3 linked regions of the Methylobacillus flagellatus KT genome follow. The main gene of each other region encodes a partner of the protein of the gene in region 3 in a complex. Links are inferred from orthologs where the notes say so. Each region holds a gene or a part of one and is shown on either strand. Other genes may lie near its edges. The genes, in order: tsaE, tsaB and tsaD.

What was found.
Region 1: the proteins of tsaD (region 3) and tsaE are in contact, whole or in part, in a crystal structure (PDB 6N9A), measured with the Thermotoga maritima proteins. The link is inferred for Methylobacillus flagellatus KT from one-to-one orthologs. Residues at the interface, in WP_004082750.1 of Thermotoga maritima: Cys10, Asp11, Arg49, His50, Leu82, Gly84, Gly135, Gly136, Glu154, Thr155, Leu156, Asp157, Asp158, Ser159, Glu162, Asp165, Lys166, Arg169, Leu170, Tyr175, Lys213, Thr214, Leu217, Tyr218, Gln221, Arg222, Asn324; in WP_004082108.1 of Thermotoga maritima: Leu37, Gly38, Lys46, Lys57, Val59, Lys60, Ser61, Thr63, Phe64, Thr65, Leu66, Met67, Val69, Pro71, Tyr82, Arg83, Leu84, Asp86, Asp88, Phe89, Asp93, Ile128, Asp130, Glu131, Arg134.
Region 2: the proteins of tsaD (region 3) and tsaB are in contact, whole or in part, in a solved structure (PDB 4WQ4), measured with the Escherichia coli proteins. The link is inferred for Methylobacillus flagellatus KT from one-to-one orthologs.

The regions. Positions count from the first base shown.
Region 1 is NC_007947.1:1,468,414-1,479,038, reverse strand. What follows is about bases 101-3,091. They hold tsaE (tRNA (adenosine(37)-N6)-threonylcarbamoyltransferase complex ATPase subunit type 1 TsaE), read right to left. Parts: upstream 1,836-3,091; coding sequence 1,365-1,835; downstream 101-1,364. Other genes in these bases: MFLA_RS07045 (ArnT family glycosyltransferase), read left to right, coding at 2,993-3,091; queG (tRNA epoxyqueuosine(34) reductase QueG), read left to right, coding at 1,836-2,903; MFLA_RS07060 (N-acetylmuramoyl-L-alanine amidase), read right to left, coding at 101-1,395. Also shown: MFLA_RS07065 (MBL fold metallo-hydrolase RNA specificity domain-containing protein), read right to left, coding at 1-61; more of MFLA_RS07060, read right to left, coding at 64-100; more of MFLA_RS07045, read left to right, coding at 3,092-4,606; MFLA_RS07040 (glycosyltransferase family 2 protein), read left to right, coding at 4,640-5,611; MFLA_RS07035 (GtrA family protein), read left to right, coding at 5,608-6,003; MFLA_RS07030 (ChbG/HpnK family deacetylase), read left to right, coding at 6,005-6,823; MFLA_RS07025 (hypothetical protein), read right to left, coding at 6,874-7,398; MFLA_RS07020 (beta-1,6-glucan synthase), read left to right, coding at 7,642-9,249; MFLA_RS07015 (glycosyltransferase), read left to right, coding at 9,293-10,625. UniProt on the Escherichia coli protein: Required for the formation of a threonylcarbamoyl group on adenosine at position 37 (t(6)A37) in tRNAs that read codons beginning with adenine.
Region 2 is NC_007947.1:418,365-428,998, reverse strand. The notes cover bases 7,192-10,191. They hold tsaB (tRNA (adenosine(37)-N6)-threonylcarbamoyltransferase complex dimerization subunit type 1 TsaB), read right to left. Parts: upstream 9,040-10,191; coding sequence 8,344-9,039; downstream 7,192-8,343. Other genes in these bases: MFLA_RS02110 (ATP-dependent DNA helicase), read right to left, coding at 9,036-10,191; rimI (ribosomal protein S18-alanine N-acetyltransferase), read right to left, coding at 7,886-8,347; MFLA_RS15030 (uracil-DNA glycosylase), read right to left, coding at 7,192-7,875. In the rest of the region: MFLA_RS02165 (glycosyltransferase), read right to left, coding at 1-951; MFLA_RS02160 (lytic transglycosylase domain-containing protein), read right to left, coding at 958-1,530; MFLA_RS02155 (proline--tRNA ligase), read right to left, coding at 1,578-3,299; MFLA_RS02150 (hypothetical protein), read right to left, coding at 3,379-3,789; MFLA_RS02145 (hypothetical protein), read left to right, coding at 4,037-4,567; MFLA_RS02140 (TPM domain-containing protein), read right to left, coding at 4,710-5,219; MFLA_RS02135 (TPM domain-containing protein), read right to left, coding at 5,223-6,086; MFLA_RS02130 (LemA family protein), read right to left, coding at 6,099-6,692; more of MFLA_RS15030, read right to left, coding at 6,883-7,191; more of MFLA_RS02110, read right to left, coding at 10,192-10,634. UniProt on the Escherichia coli protein: Required for the formation of a threonylcarbamoyl group on adenosine at position 37 (t(6)A37) in tRNAs that read codons beginning with adenine.
Region 3 is NC_007947.1:2,481,181-2,485,802, reverse strand. Bases 2-2,986 are described here. They hold tsaD (tRNA (adenosine(37)-N6)-threonylcarbamoyltransferase complex transferase subunit TsaD), read right to left. Parts: upstream 2,012-2,986; coding sequence 992-2,011; downstream 2-991. Other genes in these bases: dnaG (DNA primase), read left to right, coding at 2,863-2,986; MFLA_RS11875 (GatB/YqeY domain-containing protein), read left to right, coding at 2,329-2,775; rpsU (30S ribosomal protein S21), read left to right, coding at 2,098-2,310; plsY (glycerol-3-phosphate 1-O-acyltransferase PlsY), read left to right, coding at 383-973; folB (dihydroneopterin aldolase), read right to left, coding at 2-313. Outside these bases: more of folB, read right to left, coding at 1-1; more of dnaG, read left to right, coding at 2,987-4,593.

The sequences.
Region 1 (10,625 bases), 1.0 Mb from region 3 along the record:
TGGTCACCAAGTGCTTGGAACCCGTCACTGTCCCGGCAGCACCGAAAAAACTGATTTGCATGTTTATTTTTCTACCATTCTGGTTTTGGACAAGGGCGGATTCGCCGCGAAATATTTCTTGATGCCTGAAAGGATGGAGCTCACCAACTTGTCCTGATGGGCGCTGTCATTGAGTTTGCGCTCTTCCTCGGGATTGGTGATGAAAGCGGTTTCGACCAGGATGGAAGGGATGTCCGGGGATTTCAGCACCGCGAACCCGGCCTGCTCGACATGGCGCTTGTGCAAGGTATTGATGGTGCCCATATGGTCCAGTACCAGCTTGCCCAGCCTGAGGCTGTCATTGATAGTTGCAGTCTGCGACAAATCAAGCAGGGTGCGGGCCAGGTTGGGATCTTTCACGCTCAAGCTCACCCCCCCGATCAAGTCTGATTCATTCTCACGCTGTGCCAGCAACCGCGCCATAGCACTGGTAGCGCCTGTCTCCGACAAGGCAAACACAGAAGAACCCTTCGCCTGCGCGCTCAATGCCGCATCCGCATGAATGGAGACGAACAAGTCTGCATTCATCTTTCTGGCCTTGACTACCCGGCCATGCAGGGGAATGAAGTAATCGCCGTCGCGGGTCAGTACCCCACGCATATTGGGCTCGGCATCAACGGCGGCTTTCAGCTTCTTCGCGATGGCCAAGGTCACATTCTTCTCGTAGGACCCCCTGGCGCCCTTGGCGCCCGGGTCTTCTCCTCCATGGCCGGCATCGATCGCAATGGTGATGATGCGTGCCTCGGGCTTCTTATTGCTGGGAGGGGCAATCACCGCAGAAGGCTTATCCGCGGTAGGGGCACCTGGGGCAAGATCAGGGGTGACATCGGCAATCGTCGGGGATTCCGGCGCCACCTGGAGCCCAGGCAAGGGTGCCTGGGCATTTTCCGGCTTGCCCCGCTGTTCCAGCATGGCCATCAGGGGATCCTGGGCTGGATAAATGTCCACCACCAGCCTGTCCTTGTACTCCCCGGCAGGTGCCAAGGTAAATACTTGCGGCTTGATTTCGGCCTTGAGGTCGACCACGATGCGCACAGTGCCGGGCTTGAAATTACCTACGCGCACCTGCCGGATATAGGGGTCGTTAGGATCGATTTTTTCACCCAGTGCCTTGAGCACGGTGCCGAGCTCGACATTGTCCAAGTCCAGCACGAGGCGCTCAGGGTCTTTCAGCATGACCATGTTGTGGCTGACCGGCTTGCTGGTCTCCAGCGTAATGCGGGTATAGTCCTCGGCAGGCCAGACCCGTGCTGCTGAAACCTGGATACTACTGGCAGCATGGGCAGGCAGCAGCCCCAAGGCAAATATCCAGCCCAGCAGGCAGATTAGAATACAACGTTGAGTTTTTTGAGGCATTGCTTTCCTGAATCAGTATTGGCGCTAACTATGGCCCGCCTGCCCTGCCCTTCGGGCTGGAGGCGGACATCGATGTCAGGCGCAGGCAACAGCTCCCGGGCCTTTTCCGGCCATTCGACCAGGCATAGGGACTCTGGGTTGAAATAATCCCTGAATCCGGCAGCGTCCCATTCTTCCGGATCAACAAATCTGTATAAATCAAAGTGATATAAGTGTAATCTAGAAACCGTATAAGGTTCAACCAATGTGTAGGTCGGGCTCTTCACTTTGCCCGCATGGCCCAGTGCTCGCAGCAGACCCCGCACCAGCGTCGTCTTGCCCGCGCCCAAATCGCCATGCAGGTATACCGTCATCCCTGGCGCCAGCACGTGGGCGAACTTGGCGCCCAATGCCAGCGTGGCTGCCTCATCGGCCAATGCCAGTGTAAAATTCTCACTCATATGCCTCAAACTTTAAACAACTGGGAATCCCTCGCGGAAGATATCAAGCGCTGGGGGGTGACGCTGGGGTTCAGCCAGATCGGCATCACCGATACCGACCTGTCCGCCGCCGAGCCGCACCACAGGGAATGGATCGCCCAGGGGTTTCATGGTGCCATGGATTATATGGCAAAACACGGCGACAAACGCACCCGGCCGGCGGAATTGGTCCCCGGCACCATCCGCATCATATCAGCCCGCATGGATTACATGCCGCCCAACGCGCGCGACAGCGAAGTGGTCATGCAGGACTCGCGCCTGGCCTTCATTTCGCGCTACGCATTGGGGCGCGACTACCACAAAGTGCTGCGCAACCGCCTGCAGAAGCTCAGCGACATGATCGCGCAGCAGGTGGGGGAATTCGGCTACCGGGTATTCACCGACAGTGCACCGGTGCTGGAGGTCGAGCTGGCGCAGAAAGCTGGCCTGGGCTGGCGTGGGAAGCATACCCTGTTGCTATCGAGGAATGCCGGCTCGTGGTTTTTTCTCGGTGAAATCTACACCGACCTGCCATTGCCCATCGATAAACCCATCTCTGGCCATTGCGGCAAATGCACCGCCTGTATCGACGTTTGCCCGACGCAGGCAATCATCGCGCCTTACCAGGTGGATGCCAGGCGCTGCATCTCCTACCTCACCATCGAGCTCAAGGACAGCATCCCCGAACACCTACGACCGTTAATCGGCAACCGCGTGTACGGCTGCGACGACTGCCAGTTGACTTGTCCCTGGAATCGTTTCGCCCAAGTTACGCAACAGGATGATTTCCATGTCCGTCATGGCCTGGACAATATCAGCCTGGTGGAGCTGTTCAAATGGGACGAGGTCACCTTCAATGAAAAAATGGCAGGCAGCGCCATTTACCGCATTGGCCATATCCAATGGCTGCGTAACCTTGCCGTGGGACTAGGCAATGCCGCCACGACCCCCGAGGTGATCGAGGCACTCGAGCACCGGCGCAACCACCCTTCCGAACTGGTCCGTGAACACGTGGCTTGGGCATTGAACCAGCATAAAAAAAAGCGATAAAACCACGGCAGAAATTTATTTATCTAGCCATACTAAAAAATCCGGGCCGATTGTATAATCGCCGCTCCAAATCCGATAAAGACCGGCACATGTTCACGCCTCTCGTGTTTCGCCGCTTGAGCCTAGCGCTGTTTGCAGCCCTGGGCCTTTTTATTGCCTTCACTTTCTTCCAGCACGGCATCAGTAACGACGAAGAGGTCCAGCATATCTATGGCCGCCTGTTGCTGGATTTCTATAGTTCCGGCTTCACCGACAAGTCCGCATTCGAATACCGCAATCTCTTCCTCTACGGCGGCTTGTTCGACCTAATCGCAGCCTTGCTAGAGCACATCCTTCCGATCTGGGTATGGGATATGCGGCACCTGCTGTCGGCCCTATTCGGCCTAGCAGGTATTGTCGCGGCCTATAAGATCGCGCGGCGGCTAGGTGACGAGCGCGCCGGCTTTTTCACGGTACTGCTGCTGGCCATCACGGGTGCCTGGTCCGGTGTGATGTTCACCCATACCAAGGACGTGCCTTTCGCCACCTGCATGACCTGGGCCCTGTATTACACCATGCTGGTCATAGAAACACTGCCGCGCCCGCCGCTCAGACTGTCGGTCAAACTCGGCATCGCGGTTGGTTGCGCATTGGGACTACGCATCGGCGGCGCATTTGCCGTGATTTACCTGCTTTTGCTGCTGGGCCTAGCCGGGTTAGTCAATGCGACGAGCTGGAAAGCCCGCGTAAGTTATTGGCTGAATAGCCTGATCCGTCTGGTGCCCACGGGAATCGCCGCCTTTATCCTCATGGCGGTTTTCTGGCCTTGGGGCGTGATGTCGCCAGACCACCCCCTGCTGGCGGCCAAGTCGTTCTCGCACTTCGCATTCAATATGCTTACCATCATGGACGGCAGGGTGATGCCAATAGGCGACGTGCCGCGCTATTACCTGCCCGCCTACCTGCTGGTGCGCCTGCCTGAAGTCTTCCTGCTCGGACTGGCTGGCCTGGCGGCGGTCGCGGCACTGCACCTGGACAAGCTGTCCGCCCATCGCGGCAAGCTCCTCCCTTGGCTGGCGGTGCTCATCGCCGCGCTGTTTCCGATCATGTTCAATGTCATCGACAAGCCTGCGCTCTACAACGGCATCCGGCATTTCACCTTCGTCGTGCCGCCGATCGCGGTATTGGCAGGTTTGGGGCTCTCCTTGAGCTGGGATGCACTGCACAGATGGCCGCGCGTACGCCGGGGGCTAGGCATTGCCTGCGCCGCGCTATGCCTGTTGACGGTAACTACGCTGTGGCGCCTTCATCCCTATGAATATATCTACTACAACAACCTGGCCGGCACCATGGCCGAGGCTGAAGAGGAATGGGAAGGCGATTACTGGTCCAGCAGCCTGCGCGAGGCAGCCGACATATTGGAAAAGGAAATATCGTCCAAGCCCAAGCGCGACGCTGACGGCAATATCGTGCCCTACCTGGTCGCAGTCTGTGCCGAAAATATTCAGGGAACCGCCTACCTTGACCAACGCTTCAGCGTCACCAAGAACTGGGAAGCGGCGGATTTCTATCTGTCCACGACTAATATGGGATGCGATGATGTCATGAAGGGCAACATCATCGGCGAGGTGGAACGCATGGGCGTCGTCCTTGCCGTAGTCAAGGACAGACGCCAGCTTCTGGCACACCAGCGCAAGCCCCGTATTCCTGTTACCACTCATTGAACCCACCTGCCATTGAAACTTGAGGGCATATAGATGACAACAGACCGTAGCCAGTCCAATCCCCACATCAGCGTGATCGTGCCCGCCTTCAATGAATCCTCGGCAATCACCTCGACCGTGGAGAACATTGCTAACCAGCTCGCCACCCTGAGCCCGCATTGGGACATCGTCGTCATCGACGACGGCAGCCGCGACAAGACCGCCGATATCGTGCGTGGCCTGCCTGCGTACTTGCGCACCACGCTGGTACGCTTCTCGCGCAATTTCGGCAAGGAATACGCGATTACCGCCGGGCTAGAATATGCAAGCGGCGACATCGTGATCTGCATGGATGCCGATGGGCAGCACTCCCCCGCCCTGATCAGCGAGATGCTGGAGAAATGGCGCGCAGGATATGACATGGTCTATGCCGTACGCCAGAACCGGCATATAGAATCAGGCTTCAAGCGCTGGGGCTCAAAGCTATTCTATGAAATCATGACATTGGGCGAGCGCATTACCATCCCGCGCGATGCCGGGGATTTCCGCCTCATGAATCGCAATGTCGTGAACGCACTGCGCAAGCTGCCCGAGCGCAACCGTTTCATGAAGGGAATGTACGCCTGGGTCGGCTATAAATCCATCGGCATTCCTTACACTCCGCTCCCACGCAGCCATGGCGTCAGCACCTTTTCCCGCCTCAAGCTCATACAGCTGGCCTGGACTGGCATCACCAGCTTCTCGGTCATCCCGTTGCGCCTGGCGAGCGCGGTCGGCGGGCTGCTGGCCTTGCTGGCCTTTATTTACGGCATCTGGGTGATCCTGGAAAAAATGTTCTTCCACGAATCCATCCCAGGTTGGCCCACTGTAGTGGCCAGCCTGATGTTCTTTTCCGGGGTGCAACTGCTGTTCATCGGCATTTTAGGCGAGTACATCGCGCGCATTTACGATGAGGTGAAGGGGCGTCCCCCCTATATCGTCGCCGAAGTCTCTGCCTCTTACCAGGGGAAGGAGTCGCAGCTATGAGCGCTCGCGCGTACGCCAGGTCGATTTCGTGGTTTAGCATTGTCGGGGCCGCGGCTGCGCTCATGCACTACCTCAGCGCGGTTGTTCTCGAGGGCTGGTTTGGGTTCAGTCCTGGCCTGGCAAACTTCCTCGCCTTCCTTCTGGCTTTCCCGATAAGTTATATTGGCCATCATGCCTTATCGTTTGCTGGAAGCGCCAATACGCACGGAAATGCCCTGCCCCGATTCCTGCTAGTGGCCTGTGCCGGGTTTGCCAGCAACCAGCTCATGCTACTCAGCCTGCTACACTTCAGCCAGCTTCCCTTTTGGCTGGCCTTGGCGGCCGTAATGGTGGTCGTGGCCGTATCGACCTACTTGCTGAGCCGTTTCTGGGCATTCAAGGAAGGAATTTGAAATGGTCACCCCGTTGATCATCAGTGCGGACGATTATGCCCAAGGAGCAGCCATCGACCAAGGCATCCTAGATCTTATCCGCATGAGACGTTTAACCGCCACCTCATGCCTGAGCCTCAGCCCGCGCTGGCGTGAAGCAGCCACATCCATTACTTCCGCAATTAGGGAACAGGCAGACATCGGCCTGCATCTGGATTTCACCGCTTATTCCAGGCCCACGCGATACCCGCATCCGCAATTGGTCATACGGAGCTTGCTGAGAAGTCTGGATCCTGAGCAGCTAAAAACCATGATTAGGCAACAATTGGACGCTTTCGAGCAGGAAATGAACAGCGCCCCGGATTATGTCGACGGCCACCAGCATGTGCACCAGCTGCCCCAAGTGCGCGATGTATTGCTGGCGGAGCTGCAATCCCGCTATGCCGACAAATTACCCTGGATCAGGATTTCGCATTCCGCGTATGACGGTGTCAAAGGCAGAGTGATTTTAGCACTGGGAAGTCAGGCAATGCGTAAGCAAGCATTGAGACGCGGATTTGCCGTTACGGACACCTTACTAGGCGTCTATGGGTTTGATAGCAACGCAGCTACCTACCAAAAACAGCTGAGGGCATGGCTGACCATCGCAGTCACAGAAACCAGAGTAAAACGCCTGTGCGCCCTGATGTGTCATCCCGGGCTACCTAGCGCAGATGATACAGACCCAATCCGACGGGCTCGCCCTGTCGAATATGAAGTATTTTCCAGCTCCGTCTTTGCCGAGATGCTGCAGGAGATGAACATTGAGCCGACAAAAGCCAGCCAATTGCTCTCTGGCTGATTATGTCGGAAATTTGTTTAAGCAAAACAGGCCCTTGCGGGCCTGTTTCATTATTGTGTCTTACTGCTGCGCGGCGTAGTGGCCGCAGGCTTGGGAGGTGTTTTGTCCTGGCTCTTCTTCTCCAGGGCTTCCTTTTCTTCGGCCGTCAGCACCTTCATGACGCAATCTTCAGTGCCATAGCTGCCGCCACTATTGTCGGGCTCGAAATACTCCTTGCGGAAGCTCCATCGGTCTTTGCCTATTTTCTTGATCGTAGCCAAGCCCTTGCTGTGGTCGACATTGTTTTTCTTGTCACGGATATTGAAGCTGATCGCCATGCGGTTGCCGATGACGACCGCCTGACCGTGATAGACGGTGGAGTTCACGGTTTCAGTTTCATAGTAATAGGCGCCAAACTTGCCATGGCTACTCACGCGGTTGAGTCGCAAGGCGACCAGGACATCATAAGCGCCGATAGAGGAGTTCTCCCCCTTGCATTCGTAGAGGCCGGTGTAATTGACACCGGTAAAAGCAGGTTTTGCTTGAGCCAGGCTTGGAAAAGCCAGCATGGCTGAGATGATGATTACTTTTTTCATCCGAAGGACTCTGATTATTGTGACAATAGCGGGCTATTGTAACGCGTATATATGGCATCTCTGCAAGCCTGGGGAAATACTTCCCCAGGCTGCCCATGCAACTAATCTCATGCCGATCAGGTCCCAAACAAACCACATTTTTGTATTTGCAGGTCAGGTGCTTTAATATAGGCCGTCGCTAAGGCGTAGATCCAACACAGCTGTTCGGCTCACAAACAATACCAACTACTTTCAATCCAAATCATGCTAAAAACTGCAGCCTTGTGGCGATACAGTATTTTCAATTTTTTGCTCATTGCATTGCTGGCCCACTGGTTCTGGCAGCAAAACCAGCCGGTTGCACTGCCCGAACCCGAGCTTTCCGCGAGCGGCAAGCTCAATTGTGTGTCCTATGCGCCATATTATGGCAAGGGCGAGACACCTTTCATTGCTACAACTGTCGTTGAAAAATCCAGGATAGAAAGCGATCTGCGCCTATTATCCGAGCGCTTCGACTGCGTCCGCACCTACTCTGTCAACCAAGGGCTGGACTACGTACCTGAGGCAGCCGACAAGCTGGGAATGAAGGTGCTGTTGGGGGCATGGATAGGCTATGTCAAACTCGAAAATGACAGGGAGGTCGAGCTGGCCATCGCGCTAGCCAATCGTTATCCGAACACGGTCAAGGGTTTGATCATTGGCAATGAGGTGCTGCTGCGCAAGGAGCAGACCGAGGATGTCATGCTTGCCTACCTGCAACAGGCCCAGGCAAGCACCGAGGTCCCCATCACCTATGCGGATGTCTGGGAGTTCTGGCTCAAGCATCCCCGCCTCGAGCAGGCCGTAGACTATATTACTGTGCATATCCTCCCCTACTGGGAAGATGACCCGCAAAGCCTGGATCATGCAATCCACCATGCAGAATTCGTCATGGACACCATGGGCAAGACGTTCTCCAAACCGGTGTTCATCGGGGAAACAGGTTGGCCCTCGGTTGGCAAACACCGCAACGCTTCCGTGCCCAGCCTGGTCAATCAGGCATCCTATCTGCGTCAATTCGTGCAGGTTGCCCATGACAAGAGTTGGAACTATAACCTGATCGAGGCCATCGACCAGCCATGGAAACGTGCACTCGAAGGCACTGTCGGTGGCTATTGGGGGCTTTACAATACCGAGCTGGAGCGCAAGTTTGAATTCACGGGGCCGGTGGCTGAACGCCGTGATGGCATTCAGCCATTCATCTGGTCATTGGCGGGCTTGGCCGCCTTCATCATTTTGACGCTGGCACACAAGGAACGCAGGCTGCCCGCGCTGCTGGCGATGGGTTCGCTCGGCATTCTGACCGGGGCCACCGCCTACTTACAATGGGGCTACCTACTCGCTGCCAGCCGTGATCTGATGGAGTGGATCGTGCTGGCAGGCATCAGCCTAGTGGGCGTCGTTGCCCTGCTCAACCTGCCATCCATGATCACACGCGGGCCAAACAAGCTGGCGCACAGCCTGTTGTTCGTGCTGGTGTTTGCCGGCATGGTCACCAGCTTCCTGCTGATCCCGAAAATGAGCTTCATCCCGAGAGATGTCGAACTGCACCCCATGCTTGGACATATCATTTACATGATGGACGGCCGATACCGCAACTTCCCTTTGCCGCTCTACGCACTGCCAGCATTGCAATATGCCATCGGCTTGGTGTTGCTGGGCCTGCTGCAGCGCACCACGTTTGGCCGATACCGCAGAATCAACATCATTGCGTTGGTTGCGGCATTGACTTGCCTAGTGCTGGAGCCGCTGAACACGCACGCGGTCTTATGGCTTGGCGTCATCGGATTGCTGGCATATGCAAGCTGGCCGCGCAAGGAAGCTAGGGCTTGAGGAGTTCCTTGGCACCAATCGCTCAACACCAAAAGATTACGATATGAAATTTATCAACAAATATACCAAAGCCCTGGTGATTGCCCTGACAGTCACGCTACTCCACTTCGCCATATGGGAAGTCATCAACCGCGCGTTACCGCTGATCGATGCCCCGCCCATCGTGAATGGCTTCGCTTACAGCGGCTACCAGATCGGGCAGAGCCCCCAGGAGCGCAAATATCCCAGCACAACAGAAATATTGAAAGACCTGGAGCTGCTCAAGAAGTACACCAACCGCATCCGCATCTACGGCGCACTGGAGAATCCGGAAACGACCGCACTTGCTGCCCGCCTCGGGCTCAAGGTGACGGCAGGCGCCTGGCTGGGGCCTGTTCACGAGGATAACCAGCGCGAACTGGAAGCCTTGCTGGCCAGAACAGCGCTATATCCCAATATCGAACGCATCATCGTCGGCAACGAGGCCATCCTGCGTGGCGACCTGACCCCCGAGGAAATGATCGGCTACCTCGAAGAAGCGCGCCGCACTTCGCGCGTGCCGGTGTCCACTGCCGAACCATGGCACGTCTGGTTACGCTATCCACAATTGGTCAAGCACGTCGACTTTATCACGGTGCACCTGTTGCCCTACCATGAGGGATTGCCTGCTGAAAAAGCCGTGGATTATGCGCTAGAGCGCTATCACGAACTCCTCGACAAATATCCGCGCAAGAAGATCGTCATCGGTGAAATAGGCTGGCCGAGCAAAGGCCCCACCATCGACGCTTCTGTCGCCTCCAACGTCAACCAGGCCCGCTTTGTGCGCGAATTCCTCGCCAAGACTGCCTATGAGCCCTTTGATTACTATCTCATGGAGGCCATTGACCAGCCCTGGAAGGTCAAGATCGAGGGCTGGGCGGGAGCTTACTGGGGCATGTTCGATGCCGAGCGCCAGGAGAAATACTCCCTGCACGGGGCGGTTCCCAAGGATTTGCGCTGGGTGTCCAAGGCGCTATGGGGTTCATTGCTTGCCTTCATCCCGATATTCTTCATTGCCGTGCGATTCCGCGAATGGGGCACCGGCGCACAGATATCGCTGGCAATCCTGCTGCAGGCGTGCATCACCGTGCTCGTCGTGACCTGGAACCTGCCTGGAGACTATTACTATTCGCTGCGCGACATGATCATCCTGGTCGCGCTCATCCTCGCCCTGCTCATGACCACGGCCGTGCTCATGACCTATGCCATCGAGTTCAGTGAAGTCATGTTCAAAGGTTACTGGATTCGCGCCTACAAGCCGGCCACACCGGTACCAGCCGAGCAGGAAGCTTTTGTCTCCATCCACCTGGCATGCTACAACGAGCCTCCCGAAATGGTGATTGCAACGATCGAGAGCC
Region 2 (10,634 bases), 2.1 Mb from region 3 along the record:
ATGCGAGCTCAACCACGAGACGAGGCAATCCTGCTCCGGCCAACCGTCCCGCGGCACATACAGCACGGGAACGCCATGGCAGGCCGCCTCAACGAATGTGCCATAACCAGGCTTCGTCAGTACGAGGTCGCTGCTTGCGAGCAATGTAGAGAAATGCATCTGCAACGGCTCCTGCGCATGAAAGTCCGCCCGCTCGATGCCCTGCATCCAGGCTTGCGGCAATAACCAATGTACATGGGGCAGTCTCGGGAAATGGGCAGGGTTCACCTGCATACTGATCCCGCCCATACCGACCAAAACCAGCTTGTATTGCCTGCCTTCCTCCAGACCTGTAGCCTGCAGGATATCAGTGCGGCTATCCATGGCAATATCAGCAACCGGCCCCACCGCATGGCAATCCAGCCACGGCATCTTCATGGCAGGCTCAATGCGTAGGAAACCGCGCGCGCTGGCATAGGCAGCGCGCATTTGTTGCTGCACAGGGTCAAGGATAGGGTCGGCAACATAGTGTTGGAGAATGTCCGCCCAGTTCAGCGAACACATAGCCAAGGCAGGGATGCCAAGCGACGAGGCCGCCGCCAACGGCAAATAGGCGACATTGCTGAGCACGGCATCGGCCTGCTGCCCGGCAATCCATGCAGCCTCGGCCTCCACCCTTGCGCCCCAGTCTGCATGGAAGTCCAGGTAGGCTGCGATACTGGCTGCCACGTCCACTTCGAGCGCCGAGTGCATCAGCATGCCGAAATCAGCGCCGCGCCGCTCATAATTAAACGGTGCATGAATGCGCGAGCGCAGAAAACTTTCGGCCACCATGCTGCAAACCACCAGCGCCAGGTTGGGCTGACCCCGCGCCAACTGGTTGAGCACGGGAGCGACCTGCGCCACATGCCCGTATCCATGGCCGGAAATATAGACCAGCAACCGCTGCTGGCGACCAGAAGCTACCGCCATGTCCGCCTAATTCAATGCCGCTGCCGTCACGGCAGGCGCCTGATAGGCCCAGGACTTGCGCCAGGCATTGAGGACAAGGTTGGGATATTCCGGCTTGCCCAGGCTACCGTTGTAGCGGCCGAGGGCACGGAAGAGGTCGCCCTTCTCAATATCGAGATAATGCCGCAGGATGGTGCAGCCATACCGCAGGTTCAGGCGCATGTGAAACAGGTTGTGGTCGCTGGCGCCGATGGCCTTGACCCAGAACGGCATCACCTGCATATAGCCGCGCGCGCCGGCCGACGACACTGCATACTTGTTGAATGCGCTTTCGACGTGGATCAATGCCAGAACCAGCTGCGGATCTAGCCCGGCCCGCGTCGCCTCGTAATGCACGGTTCGGAGAAACTCCTCCCGCATCCGCATGTCTGGAATCCGCTTTTGCAATCTCTTGGACATGGCCTGCAGCCAGGCCTCCCCTTCTTCAGGGCTGGCAGCAGCCAGGCGCGGCGCGGCGCTGTCGCTGATTGAGCGCTGCATCATCGCCCGTACGCTATTGGACAATGGCTCTTCCTTCTGCGCGCCGGCATCCGCCGGCATGCTGGCGCACCACAGGCTGGCGAACAACAGTAAGCCAGCCCGCTGCACTAGAGTGCCTGCCTGACTATGGACACGATATCCGCCAATGCAACGGTCTCGGCACTGGCAGCAGTACGTGCCTGGTATTCTACCTGGCCCTCTTTCAGGCCGCGGTCGCCGATGACAATGCGGTGCGGGATGCCGATCAGCTCCAGGTCGGCAAACATGACGCCTGGACGCTCGCCGCGATCATCCAGCAGTACATCGATGCCCAGCGCGGACAGCTCATCATACAACGCATGGGCCGCAGATTGCACAGCCTCGCTCTTGTCATAGCCGATCGGCGCAATCGCCACCGAGAACGGCGCCATGGCTGCGGGGAAGATAATGCCGCGCTCGTCGTTGCCCTGCTCGATCGCAGCACCGACGATGCGCGATACGCCAATGCCATAACAGCCCATTTCCATGAACTGCTTCTGGCCATTTTCATCAAGGTAAGTCGCTTCCATGGCTTCCGTATACTTGGTTCGCAACTGGAAGATATGCCCGACCTCTATACCACGGCATAGGCTGATGCAACCTTTTCCATCAGGACTGGGGTCACCTTCGACCACATTGCGGATATCCGCCACTATCATCGGCTCCGGCAAATCGCGGCCAAAATTGACACCAGCCAAGTGGAGTTTGGGCTTGTTGGCGCCGCAGACGAAATCGCTCATGACGGCCACGCTGCGGTCTGCGACCACATTGACCTGGGTGGAAACACCCACCGGTCCGATAAAGCCCGGAGGGCAGCCCAGGTATTCGCGGATTTCCAGCTCGGAAGCAAAGCGAAAACTTGACAGGCCGGGCACCTTGGCGGCCTTGACCTCATTCAACGCATGGTCGCCGCGCAGCAACAGCAGGTAGAACTGGCTATTGCCCGCCTCGTCCGTTGCCACGACGGCAATCGACTTCACGGTCTGCTGCAGACTGATGCCCAGCAATGCCGCCACGTCTTCGCACGTGGTCTGCTTTGGGGTATCCACCTCGCGCAGGGGTTCTTTCGGCTCGCCCCTGGGATGCTCAGGCGCCAATGCCTCCGCCAGCTCCACATTGGCGGCAAAGTCGGAGTGCTCGCAATAGGCCAGCGCATCCTCTCCCGAATCCGCCAATACGTGGAACTCGTGCGAACCATCACCGCCAATGGCCCCCGTATCCGCACGCACGGCACGAAACTTCAAGCCCAGGCGGTTGAATATATTGCTGTAGGCCTGGTACATGGTGTCGTAGGTCTGTTGCAGCGACTCCAGGCTGGTATGGAAGGAGTAGCCATCCTTCATCACGAATTCGCGTGCGCGCATGACACCGAAGCGTGGACGGATTTCATCGCGGAACTTGGTCTGTATCTGGTAGAAATTGAGCGGTAACTGCTTGTAGGAGCGGATTTCGCGACGCGCGATATCGGTGATCACTTCTTCATGCGTAGGCCCGAAACAGAAATCACGCTCGTGACGGTCGCGAATCTTCAGCATTTGCGGCCCAAATACTGCCCAGCGGCCGGTTTCTTCCCAGAGTTCCTTGGGCTGGACGGCTGGCATAAGCAACTCCAGCGCGCCGGCGCGGTTCATCTCTTCGCGCACAATGGTTTCCACCTTGCGTAGTACACGCAGGCCGAGTGGCATCCAGCTATACAAGCCGGAACCCAGTCGCTTGATCAAGCCAGCGCGCAGCATGAGCTTGTGGCTGGCAAGCTCCGCTTCCTGTGGGGCTTCTTTCTGTGTGGCGAGGAAAAACTGTGACGCGCGCATATTGTTCGTTTCTTCGAAAATTTCGGATGCTGCGGATTTTATCGGGAAACGTGCGGCGCGTCAGCCGTCGTGCACGGATCTAGGCAACGGCAGCCGTCTTTTTTTCCACCAGACTGTAAAGCTTATCCCGTAGCGGCATGTACTCGGGCTCCTGATCGACAACATAGTAATTTGTCATCTGGCCGAAGCTGAGGTTGACCGCATACCCAAGCGCAATTGAGCGTGCCGGGAAAGGGCCGCGCGCCACGATGCCTCGCGTCAGGCTGCCCGACACCAGAATCACGCGGGACTGAGGAGGAATATCGCCGTATTGTTCTGCCTGGGAAGACGGGATGAGATCGACGAATTGATGAAACAGCTTTTCATCGTTGTCAGTAACAGGGCCATCAAGCTGGTCCAGATACTGCTCGATGACAGGCTGGTCCTCGTCGTCGTATACACCGACCAGCCTCATGCCTTTGATGACATTACCTCTAAACAAGGCTTTCATTTCATTATCCTTCCATGGATGGTATCCATTTGATATAACGACATACCGTGACAAAATCTGAGATCGGCATGTTGGCGGCCTCGACTTTTGGCCTCTGTCCGCCCACTCCCCATAAAAGCACCAGCCGGATGTTCCTGCCGTTTTTTATGGGCACTCACACAACAACAAAAAACTGTTATACCCTTATGACCGCATGACATAGTCCATGCGCCCATGTACATCACAGAGAGATTGACGCCGTACCACTATGACAACACTCACATCATCTGAATGGGCCGCCTGGGTTCAGGCTATTGGCTCCGTCGTTGCCATCTTCGCCGCCATCGGTATTTCTGCCTGGCAAAATTATGTAGACACCCGTCGCCGCAGCATGGAACAGCGTGGCTATTCCAAGCGGCTGATGTCGGTCACCCACAAAATTGCCTATGATATTTATCTGACACTACACAATATCGAACAGTTGCGCAGCAATCCACTAAAAAGTGAAACCCGGCAAATGCGCGACTTCAACCGCAGTAAGCTAGGTCGCCTTGAAAAGGCCCTGCATGCCATTCCACTGCACAACCTCGGCACCATTACCGCCGTCGAGCAAGTCATGATCATCTTCTCGCAAATCGAGGCTGCTAACAACCTGCTGGCGCCTGAGCCTGCCGACATGAAACATAATATCGATCATGTCCCCTGCAGCGAGATATATGGTCGCGCCTGGCGTCCTATCGTGGAGGCCTGCCGCGTCGCCAGCTACACATTGCGCGGCGAAGTGCTCAACTACACCTGAAAGGCAACACCGTCGGCAGCGCCCCCATGACGCTGCCGCCGAACTCTATGGGTAATCTGGCCAATGTTTTAGCTGCCAGCCCCCTGCTGGATTTTGCCTAGGCTGGGTGGTCCTGGTGCCAGCCGGGTTACTCCAAGCCCGACTACAAGACCACAGGCTTGTTGCAGAGCTCGTTCCTGGCCTCTGAGGTGGCAGGGAAATGTTGCTGCAAGGATTTGCCGATCTCTGTGATGGCGTAGATCACGCCTTCCTCAAACCGCCCCTGACGGAACTTTTCCTGCATGACCTTGACGATGCTTTCCCAGCCTTGTTGGCCCAGATGACGATTGATGCCACGGTCAGCCAATATTTCGACATCATGATCGGCCATTAGCAGGTATATCAGCACACCGTTGTTCTGCTCGGTGTCCCATATTCCTAGTTGCGAGAACAGCTCGATCGCCCGCTGACGCGGCGTCACACCGCGCAATATCGCCAGGGGGTGCAAGTCTCCCTCGACGACAAAGCGGATTTCACCACTATGGGTTTTCTCGCTTGCAGAAATTGCCTGCTCGATACGCTGCAATGCAGCGGCAGGAAAGTGCCGACGCACATGCCACGGGGTATTGAACACATGCGCCAGCAATCGCATGAATGTATTTCGCTTTTTCATGTCTTACCAGTCGCCCGAGGCGCCTCCTCCTCCAAAGCCACCGCCGCCGCCGGAGAATCCACCGCCCCAGCCGCCACGGCCACCGCCAAACCCACCGACAATCGGTACGCCTCCCATGGCAGAACCCACCATGGTGATGAAGAACGCGACGAAACCAAGCGCTGCGGCAAACAATAATCCGCCGCCGAAAAGCACCACCGCGCCGCCGACCAGGCCGCCATTGATGGCACTGCCAAGGAAGTTACCGAATATGGCGCGCAACACGCCCCCCAGAATCAACCCACCAAACAGCAGCAGAGGCAGCATTTCGCCGAAACCACCGCTACCGCCTTGCGGACGTTGTTTGGGCGGAGCGGGCAAGCCTTCGCCGGCAATCAGGCGCGTGATATATCCCAGCGCCGCATCGATGCCGCCGTAGAAATCCCCTTGACGGAACGCAGGCGCCATCACGTCGGAGACAATGCGCTTGGCAATCACGTCGGGAATAGCGCCTTCCAGTCCATAGCCCACCTCGATGCGCATCTTGCGGTCATCCTTGGCCACCAGCACCAAGACGCCATCATCGACCTTACCTCGCCCAAGCTTCCAGGCTTCTACCACGCGCATGGAATATTGCTCTATCGCCTCCTGGCCCGTGGTCGGCACCAGCAGCACAGCAATCTGGCTACCTTTTTCCCGCTCGAATTGTGCAAGCCTGTTCTCAAGCGCAGCCAGCTCCTGCTGGCTCAAAGTGCCGGTGAGGTCCGTGACTCTCGCCGTCAGCGTGGGCACGGCCACTTCATCGGCATGAACCATCCCGGCGACCGCCAGCCATAGCCACAAGAGCGGGGCAAGCAGTCTGGCAAAGATGTGTTTGCTCTGAACCAATGCGCGACCTCGTTATTTATCGAAGCTGACGGCGGGAGCCTTGGAAAGCTCGCTCTCGTTCTCAACCGAGAAGTTGGGCTTGGGCTGGTAGCCGAACAGCTTGGCGGTCATGTTGTTGGGAAATTGCCGGACAGCCGTGTTATAAGCCTGCACCGACTTGATATAGCGGTTACGCGCCACGGCCACACGATTCTCAGTACCTTCCAATTGCGCCTGCAAGTCGCGGAAGTTGGCATCAGCCTTGAGCTGAGGATAGTTTTCGGCAATGGCCATCAGGCGGGAAAGCGCAGACGTCATCTGATTTTGTGCTTCCTGGAACCGCGCAAATGCCTGTTCATCGTTCAGCAATTCCGGCGTTGCCTGAATGCTGCCTACTCTGGAGCGCGCCTCGGTCACTTGCGCCAGCACTTCTTGCTCATGCGCTGCATACCCCTTGACGGTATTCACCAGGTTAGGTACCAGGTCAGCACGACGCTGATATTGATTCAATACTTCGGACCAGTCCGCCTTGACTTGCTCATCCAGGCTCTGGAAAGTGTTATAACCACAGCCGCTCAAGGTCAGCACCATGAGTACGGCAACGAACTTCAACCAGATTTTTTGCATGTTCAATCCCTTCATTTCAAGAGTCAATTCAATTCATTCATTTTCATTGTATGCGAGAGCAACAAACAAAACCCGGCACAACGATGCAGCCAGACATCCTGGCGAAGGCAATCATATGGAGACAATCACTGGCGCCGGAAAAATTCTGTTGGCCGCTCCACACGCAGGCGGCAATCCGCCACTACATCGACTAGCGCTGAGATGGGGATGACGCCGCCGATTTCAAGTGCTGCATGGTTTCTCTCGCAAAACACAAGTCATCCCAGGCCTTGGCCTTGTCTGCCAGGTTTCTCAGGAGGTAGGCTGGATGATACGTCACTATCACCGGCACGCCGTGAAAGTCATGCAATGCACCGCGTAACCCTGCAATGCTCTTGTCGCTGGCAAGCAGCGACTGCGCTGCAAACTTTCCCAGTGCGACGATCAGCTTCGGCTTGATCAGCTCCACCTGGCGCTTGAGGTAAGGGTCGCATTTCACCACCTCTTCGCCCTGCGGATCACGATTGGCGGGCGGACGGCATTTCAGGACATTGGCAATGTAGACATTCTCACCACGCTTCAACGCAATGGCAGCCAACATATTGTCGAGCAACTGCCCGGCCGGGCCGACGAATGGCTCGCCCCACCGGTCTTCCTCGGCCCCGGGCGCCTCGCCGACGAACAACCATTCCGCATTGGGGTCGCCAATACCGAACACCGTCTGAGTACGTTTCTGTGCGAGGTCGCACGCTTCGCATTCCGATACACTCTGCTGCAAGGCTTGCCAATCCATGGCCATGATGGCAGTACGCCTGTCGCCCTGCGGGGCAGAGACCTCTTCAATCAATGGTGGTACGACGCTTTCACCGAACTCCGGCCATGTCTGCATGGCTTCGAAATATTCCGGATCGGGCTGGATAGCGCCAGCCTCATGACTATCGGCCTCGCACGCTGGCTCGGCTTGAACCGCCATCGGCGCTAGCGATGCCTCAACCGGCTCAGGCGTCTGAAGCTGCAACGACTCACTGCACTCCATGCCGGCAGGAGCATTCCCTTCGGCGCCAGTTGGCCCGGGATCCACCGCAGTGGCTGCTTGTCGTCCGTCCTGCGGCTGAGCTGCAGTCGGCAAGACAATCGGGTTACGCAAGTGCCAGACTGGCAGCAACTCCAGTTCGCGCAATATATCTTCACGACTCAGGCCCATGTCGCCCTCTTCACAATGCAGCACCCATCAGCACGGCATCTTCGCGACCATTTGGCGCAGGATAATACCCGCGGCGGATCGCCATTTCATTGAAGCCCATACTTTCATAAAGCTTCAGTGCCGCCTGGTTGGAAGGACGCACTTCCAGAAACATATGAAGAGCGCCATGTTGGCGGCCAACATCCATCATGTGGGCCAGCAGACTGCGCCCATAGCCTTTACCCTGCCAGGGCGCCGCAATGCTGATATTCAGCAGATGCGCCTCATCCAGCACCATCATCATGACGGCATAGCCGATTACTTCTCCATCGCGCTCATATACCCAGCAGCGATGACCGGCGTTCAAGGAATCTTTGAAATTGCCCCGGGTCCAGGGGTAGGGATAAATCGTCGGCTCTATTCTCGACACCGCATCCAGGTCTGCCGCCTGCATGGGCCGCAAACTGGTTTCGGGCTTCAGTACGGCGTTCATGCACTGGCCGCCCTGGCTTCGCGCTCGCGCGTGGTCAGCGCGACCTTGTTGCGGATATAGATGGGGGCGGCTTCGCTGGCCGGGCGCCCCTGAGCAGCTGCAAAACCGGGCAATGCCAGCCGCGCAATCGCCGCAGCACGCGGATAGGCTTGAGGAATACACTGCGCCAGCTGGCGGCCATAGCGCTGCTCCAGCGCTTGCGCATAAGCCTTCCAGCCGCTGCCTGTCCCGGTCCAGCCGTCGCCCCCGATATCCGGCACCATATCCGGCGCATACAGCCCGGCAGCAATAACCTCCTGCCAACCTGTAGCTGTTTTCTCATATGCAGCGTGGTAGACCTCTCCCATGCGCGCATCAAGGCAGGCGATCACCCTGTCAGCGCCCTGGGCATCCTCGGCCAGTGCCAGCAAGGTACTCACGCCGATGACGGGTAGCCCTGCCCCAAAAGCCAGCCCCTGGGCGACGCCACAAGCGATGCGCAAGCCCGTGAACGAGCCGGGGCCGGCACCAAAGGCGATGCCGTCCAGGTCGCGCAGCGACAGGCCCGTTTCGTCCAGCAGCTCGCGCAGCAATGGCAGGATACGCTGGGAATGGGACTGGCCTGCCAGCAGCTCGCGCTCGGCCAGCTTGCCATCGAGCAGCAAGGCCAGCGACAGGTATTCCGTAGAAGTATCTAGTGCAAGGAGTTTCATGCCGGATCAGGTGGGGAAGAAGCGAAGAATTCTACTACATCTTCCACATTGCGCGTCCGCCGCATCGGCGGCAGGCTCTGCCAGATGCGGCGCCCGTAAGGCTTGCTGATCAGCCTCGGGTCGCAGATCATCAGCACACCGCGGTCGCGTTCATCGCGGATCAGGCGCCCCGCACCCTGTTTGAGCGTAATCACGGCATAAGGCAACTGGTATTCCATGAAGGCGTTCTTGCCCTCGGCATTCATCTTGTCGATGCGTGCCGCCAGCACCGGGTCATCGGGCGGAGCAAACGGCAGCTTGTCGATGATCACAGCAGACAGTGCTTCGCCGCGCACGTCCACCCCTTCCCAGAAGCTCTGCGAACCCACCAGCACGGCATTGCCGAGCCGGCGGAAACGCTCAAGCAACTCGCTGCGTGCCGTATCGCCCTGCATCAGCAACGGGTATTCCAGACCTTCGGCAGCAAAGGCATCCTTGAGCAGCGCGTGCAATTCACGCATTGCGCGCAAGCTGGTGCAGAGCACGAACGCCCGCCCACGACTGGCCTTGATCACCGGTAAGGCCATGGCGGCGACGGAGGCCACATACCCTGCGCTATTGGGCTCGGGCATGCCCTGCGGCACATAGAGCAAGGCTTGCCGCCCGTACTCGAACGGGCTGTCCCAATGTCCAGTAGCGGCATCCTGTAGGCCCATCTGGGAAAGGTAGTGGCTGAAATCGCTTTTGACTGCCAATGTCGCGGACGTAAAAATCCAAGCTCTGGGTTGAGCGTTAAGCTGCTTACTGAAGCCTTCGGCTACGGAAAGCGGGGTGGCATGAAGCTGCACCGATTGGCTGAACACCTCTACCCAGCGCACCAGATTGGCATCGGTAGCGTCATGCCAGCGTTGCAGCAAAGCCTGCAACGCAAGCGCGCGCTGCCAGCAATTGTCGACGGCGGGATCGCGCTCTGCCTGGGTTTCCAGGATTTTCGCCAGGTCAACGAGCTTTTCCTGCATCGTCGCATAGGCGGCCTCGAAGTTGCGCAAGGCCAGGGCTTTCTGCACCGGCAGGCGCGCGCCCTCGTAAGCAAAAATCAAGCGAAAATCGCGTACGGCCTTTTCCAATGCCGCGGTGGCCTCAGGCAGCACCGTGCAATCCTTGATAGTCGTGAGGTACTCATTGTGAGAGTCGCGCGCCAGCTCCATGAGCTGGCTGGTGGAATAACCCTCACCAAAGAACATGCCCGCGACTTCGGGCAGCTGGTGCGCTTCGTCGAAGATGACAGTATTCGCCGTGGGCAACAGCTCGGCCACACCTTCGTCGCGCAGCATCACGTCGGCGAAGAACAAATGGTGGTTCACCACTACCACGTCTGCAGCCAGCGCACGCTTACGCGCTTCCATGACAAAGCAATCCTTGTAGAAGGCGCACTCCTGCCCCACGCAATTGTCGCGGGTGGAAGTCACTGCGGGCCAGATGGTGGCGCTCTCAGGCACCGAAGTCAGCTCGCTTTTGTCGCCCGTGGCGCTGTTCTCGGCAAAGGCCTGGATCTTGTGGACATAGGCCGCGTCTTCGCGCGAATAGAAGCGGCCCTCGCTCATCGCGCGCTGCAG
Region 3 (4,622 bases):
GCCCAGGCAATATGCCAGGTTTGGCGACGCGCAGCTTGACCCAGGGGGCACCGAATTCATGCATGATGAGTTGGCAGACATGTTCTGCCAGTGCTTCGACCAGCTTGAATGAGCGCTCTGCCAGTGTTTCTCGAATGCGCGAGACGACTACGCCGTAATCGATGGTGTCGCTGATGTCGTCGGTCTGGCAGGAGCTGCTGTCGGGCATGGCAATTTCAATGTCAAGGATGATCGTTTGCGCTGCGAGGCGTTCCCAGTCGGGCACGCCGAGATGGGTTTGTACCTTGACTTCGCTGAGAAAAATAATATCCATATGGGCGGGATCCTGCTTTAGGGCTTGAGGGCTGATAGAATACGGCAACGCAATTTTAATCCAATCCTTATGAATAACGCAGTTTTCGTCATCGCCGCCTACCTGCTCGGCTCAATTTCTTTCGGTATCTTGGTGAGCAAAGCCTTCGGCCTGCCGGATCCACGTACCGTCGGCTCGGGAAATCCCGGTGCGACTAACGTATTGCGCAGCGGCAAGAAGCTGGCTGCCTTGCTGACATTACTGGGGGATGCGGCCAAGGGCTGGCTGCCGGTTTGGCTTGCACAATACTATGCGCTGCCGGTGGGGGTGGTGTGCTGGGTTGCAGTGGCGGTATTCCTGGGGCACTTGTATCCGGTGTTCTACCGCTTCAAGGGCGGCAAGGGTGTGGCAACCGCATTAGGCGTATTGCTGGCATTCTCCCCGCTGTTGGCAGGCCTAGCCTTGCTGAGCTGGATTGTGGTATTTGCATTGACGCGTTTTTCATCATTGGCCGCGTTGACTGCCGCAGCCTTGGCACCTGGTTTTGCCTGGCTCCTGCTGCCACAGATTGGCTACATCATTGTCGTGTTTGTGCTGTCGTTATTGTTGATCTGGCGCCACCGCAGCAATATTCGCAAATTGCTGGATGGCAGTGAGGCTGGATTCGGCAAGAAGTCCTGAGTGCGCTAAGCGCGTTTTTTACGGCTTGTTCAGTTCCGCCAGGTCCCAGCGCGGCCGCACGGTGAAGCTGTGGTTGCCTTGCTTGGCGTGTTGCATGCGCATGGCGCCAGCAAATGCGATCATGGCGCCATTGTCGGTACAGAATTCCAGCCTCGGATAATGCACTTGGTATTGCCTGCGCTTGGCTGCCATATTGAGGCGTTCGCGCAGCCGGGCATTGGCGCCTACTCCGCCCGAGACGATTAATTGATTTAAACCGGTGTTGCGCAGGGCGGCCATGCATTTCTTGGTGAGTACTTCCGTGACGGCTTCCTGAAATTCGTAGGCAATATTGGCGCGCGCAGTTTCGTCGAGTGCGTCGCCATATTGGTTGACCAGTGTGAGCACCGCCGTCTTGAGGCCGCTGAAGCTGAAATTGAGGTCCCCGCTGTTCAGCATGGGGCGAGGCAATTGACAGGCACCGGGCTGTCCCTGGTTTGCCAGCCTCGAAACCGCGGGGCCGCCGGGGTAGCTGAGGCCGAGCAGCTTGGCGGTTTTGTCGAACGCTTCCCCGGCGGCATCGTCCAGGGTGTCGCCCAGCAACTCATAGTCGCCGATCGCGGACACGCGCATAAGTTGGGTATGTCCGCCTGATACCAACAAGGCTACGAATGGAAATGCCGGTGGATCGGGCTCAAGCAACGGGGCGAGTAAATGGCCTTCGAGATGGTGGACGCCGATGGTCGGAAGGTCGAGGCTGAATGCCAGGGATTCGGCAATGCTGGTGCCGACCAGCAGGGCGCCCGAGAGGCCAGGCCCCTGGGTGTAGGCGATGCCATCCAGGTCGGCCAATGATTTTCCTGCTTGCTCCAATACATGCTGGGTCAGTGGTAATGTCCGGCGAATATGGTCGCGGGAAGCTAATTCTGGCACCACGCCGCCGTATGCGGCATGCATGTCGATCTGGGAGTGCAATGCATGGGCGAGCAAGCCTCGTTCCGTGTCGTACAAGGCTAGGCCGGTTTCATCGCAGGAAGATTCAATGCCAAGAATTAACATAAGTTTCAGGATAATGTTGATAAATCAATAATGAGGCGCTAGAATAGCAAACTTTTTCACCCTTTCTCAAAGGTAAAGTGATTTAAATGTCTAGCGTACGTGTAAAAGAGAACGAGCCGTTTGATGTGGCTCTGCGCCGTTTCAAGCGCATGATTGAAAAAACTGGCCTTCTGACCGACTTGCGCGCTCGTGAGTACTATGAAAAGCCTACATGGGAGCGCAAGCGTAAGGCTGCTGCTGCTGTTAAGCGTCACTACCGCCGTATCCGCAGCCAGACTCTGCCTACCAAGCTTTACTAAGCCTAAGGTAGGGTTGCTGTGACAATTAAGGCGAGAATCGCCGAGGATATGAAAGCCGCGATGCGTGCAAAGGATAGTGCGCGCCTCGGGGCTATTCGTCTTTTACAGGCGGCGATCAAGCAGCGCGAGGTGGATGAGCGTATCGAGCTGGATGATGGCCAGGTGATTGAGGCGATCGAGAAGATGCTCAAGCAGCGTAGAGACTCGATCGCTCAGTATGAGGCTGCCAACCGGCATGATCTGGCGGATGTAGAGAAGTTTGAAGTGACCGTGCTGAAAACCTATTTGCCTGAAGCATTGTCCGAGGAAGAGGTGAATGCCATCCTGGATGATGTGATTGCTGAAACCGGCGCTGCCAGCATCAAGGATATGAGCAAGGTAATGGCTGCGATCAAGCCCAAAGTGGTGGGGCGTGCCGATATGGGCAAGATTTCAGGATTGATCAAGTCCAAACTTGCTGCGTGAACTGAAGCTTGACGATGTTGAAAAAGGAGCTGCAAGCTCCTTTTTTGCTTTTGGATTCAGTTTGGGTTTAGGCTATTATTTTCATTCATGATTCCTGATTCCTTCATTCAAGAGCTGCTTAATCGCGTCGATATTGTGGATGTGATTGACCGCAGCGTCCCCTTGAAGAAGGCAGGGGCCAATTACTCCGCCTGTTGCCCATTTCATAACGAGAAATCCCCTTCTTTCACCGTCAGTCCGACCAAGCAGTTCTATCATTGTTTTGGTTGCGGTGCGCATGGCTCCGCCATTGGCTTTGTCATGGAGTACCAGGGAATCAGCTTTGTCGAGGCGGTGCACGAGCTGGCCAAATCGGTTGGCATGATCGTGCCCCAGGAGTCGCGGCCTGAAGATGTGGTACGAGCAAAGGTAATCCCCGGCTTGCAGGAAGTGATGCAGCAAGCGGCGGATTATTACAGGGCGGAGCTGAAGAAGTCGCCGCGTGCCATCGAGTATCTCAAGGGGCGCGGCTTGAGTGGTCAAGTGGCTGGCCGCTTCCAGATTGGTTATGCGCCTGCGGGCTGGCAGAATCTGCAGGCCGTGTTTGCGGATTACCGGCACGAAGTGCTGCAAACAGCCGGGTTGGTGATTGAGAATGAGCAGGGGCGCTGCTATGACCGTTTCCGCGACCGTATCATGTTTCCTATTCATGGCCAGAAGGGGCAGGTCATCGGTTTCGGTGGCAGGGTGCTGGAGAGTGCTGATGCTGGGGCGAAGTACTTGAATTCGCCAGAAACCCCCTTATTTCAGAAAGGGCAAGAGCTTTATGGCCTTTTCCTGGCGCGACGTGCCATTCGCGAAGCAGGCCGTGCGCTAGTGGTCGAAGGGTACATGGATGTCGTGGCGCTGGCGCAATATGGCATCGATTATGCGGTGGCTGCCCTGGGTACGGCTACGACACCGGCTCATATCGCCAAGCTCATGCGCCAGACGGATGAGATTGTGTTTTGCTTTGATGGAGATAGCGCAGGCCGGGGCGCAGCCTGGCGTGCTGCAATGAATGCATTGCCTGTGCTCAAGGATGGGCTGCGGCTTAGCTTTTTATTCTTGCCGGCTCAGCATGATCCGGATAGCTATGTGCGCGAATTTGGCAAACAAGCGTTTGAGGACTTAATGGCACAGGCAATGCCCTTGTCGCAATATCTTATTCAGGAGCTGAGTGCTAATAATCGCCTGCAATCGCAGGAAGACAAGGTACAGTTCCTTAACGAGGCAGAGCCCATCCTAAAGCAGATACAAGCGCCGCGACTGGCATTGTTATTGCGTAAGCGCATAGCGGAGCTGGCGGATATCTCGAGTGATGAAATGCGTCGTATGGTCAAATTGCCGGAAACTAATCGCCAGCAGACACGGTCTGCTCCCAAGCAGGCACGCGTTACGATGTCATTACAACGCAGATTTACGCTGATGGCTATCATGCGCCCGCATTTGGTGCAGGAAGGCGATCAGCAATGGATGACTGGCTCTACCGATGAAGATGAGATGGTGCGCCAAGTTGTTAAACTTGCACTGGAAAGTCCCGATGCCAAGCCCGTGGCGATACTGCATGGGCTTGAGTCGGTAGTGAATGCCAGGCTTTTACCTGATTTGCAGCGTGATTTGCATTTGCTGGATGAAAGCCTGGACTTTGAGTTGGAGTTTGATGGTGTGCGCAGGCAATTGAAAGACATGTACCTGCAACGCCAAAAAGCCTCTGCAGTGGATAGGCTCAAGGAAAAAAACCTGAGCCAGCTCACGGAAGAGGAGCGCGAGTTGCTGAAGTCCATTGGCACTCGCTGAATTGGCAGCGACAGGCTGCAAAACTGCTG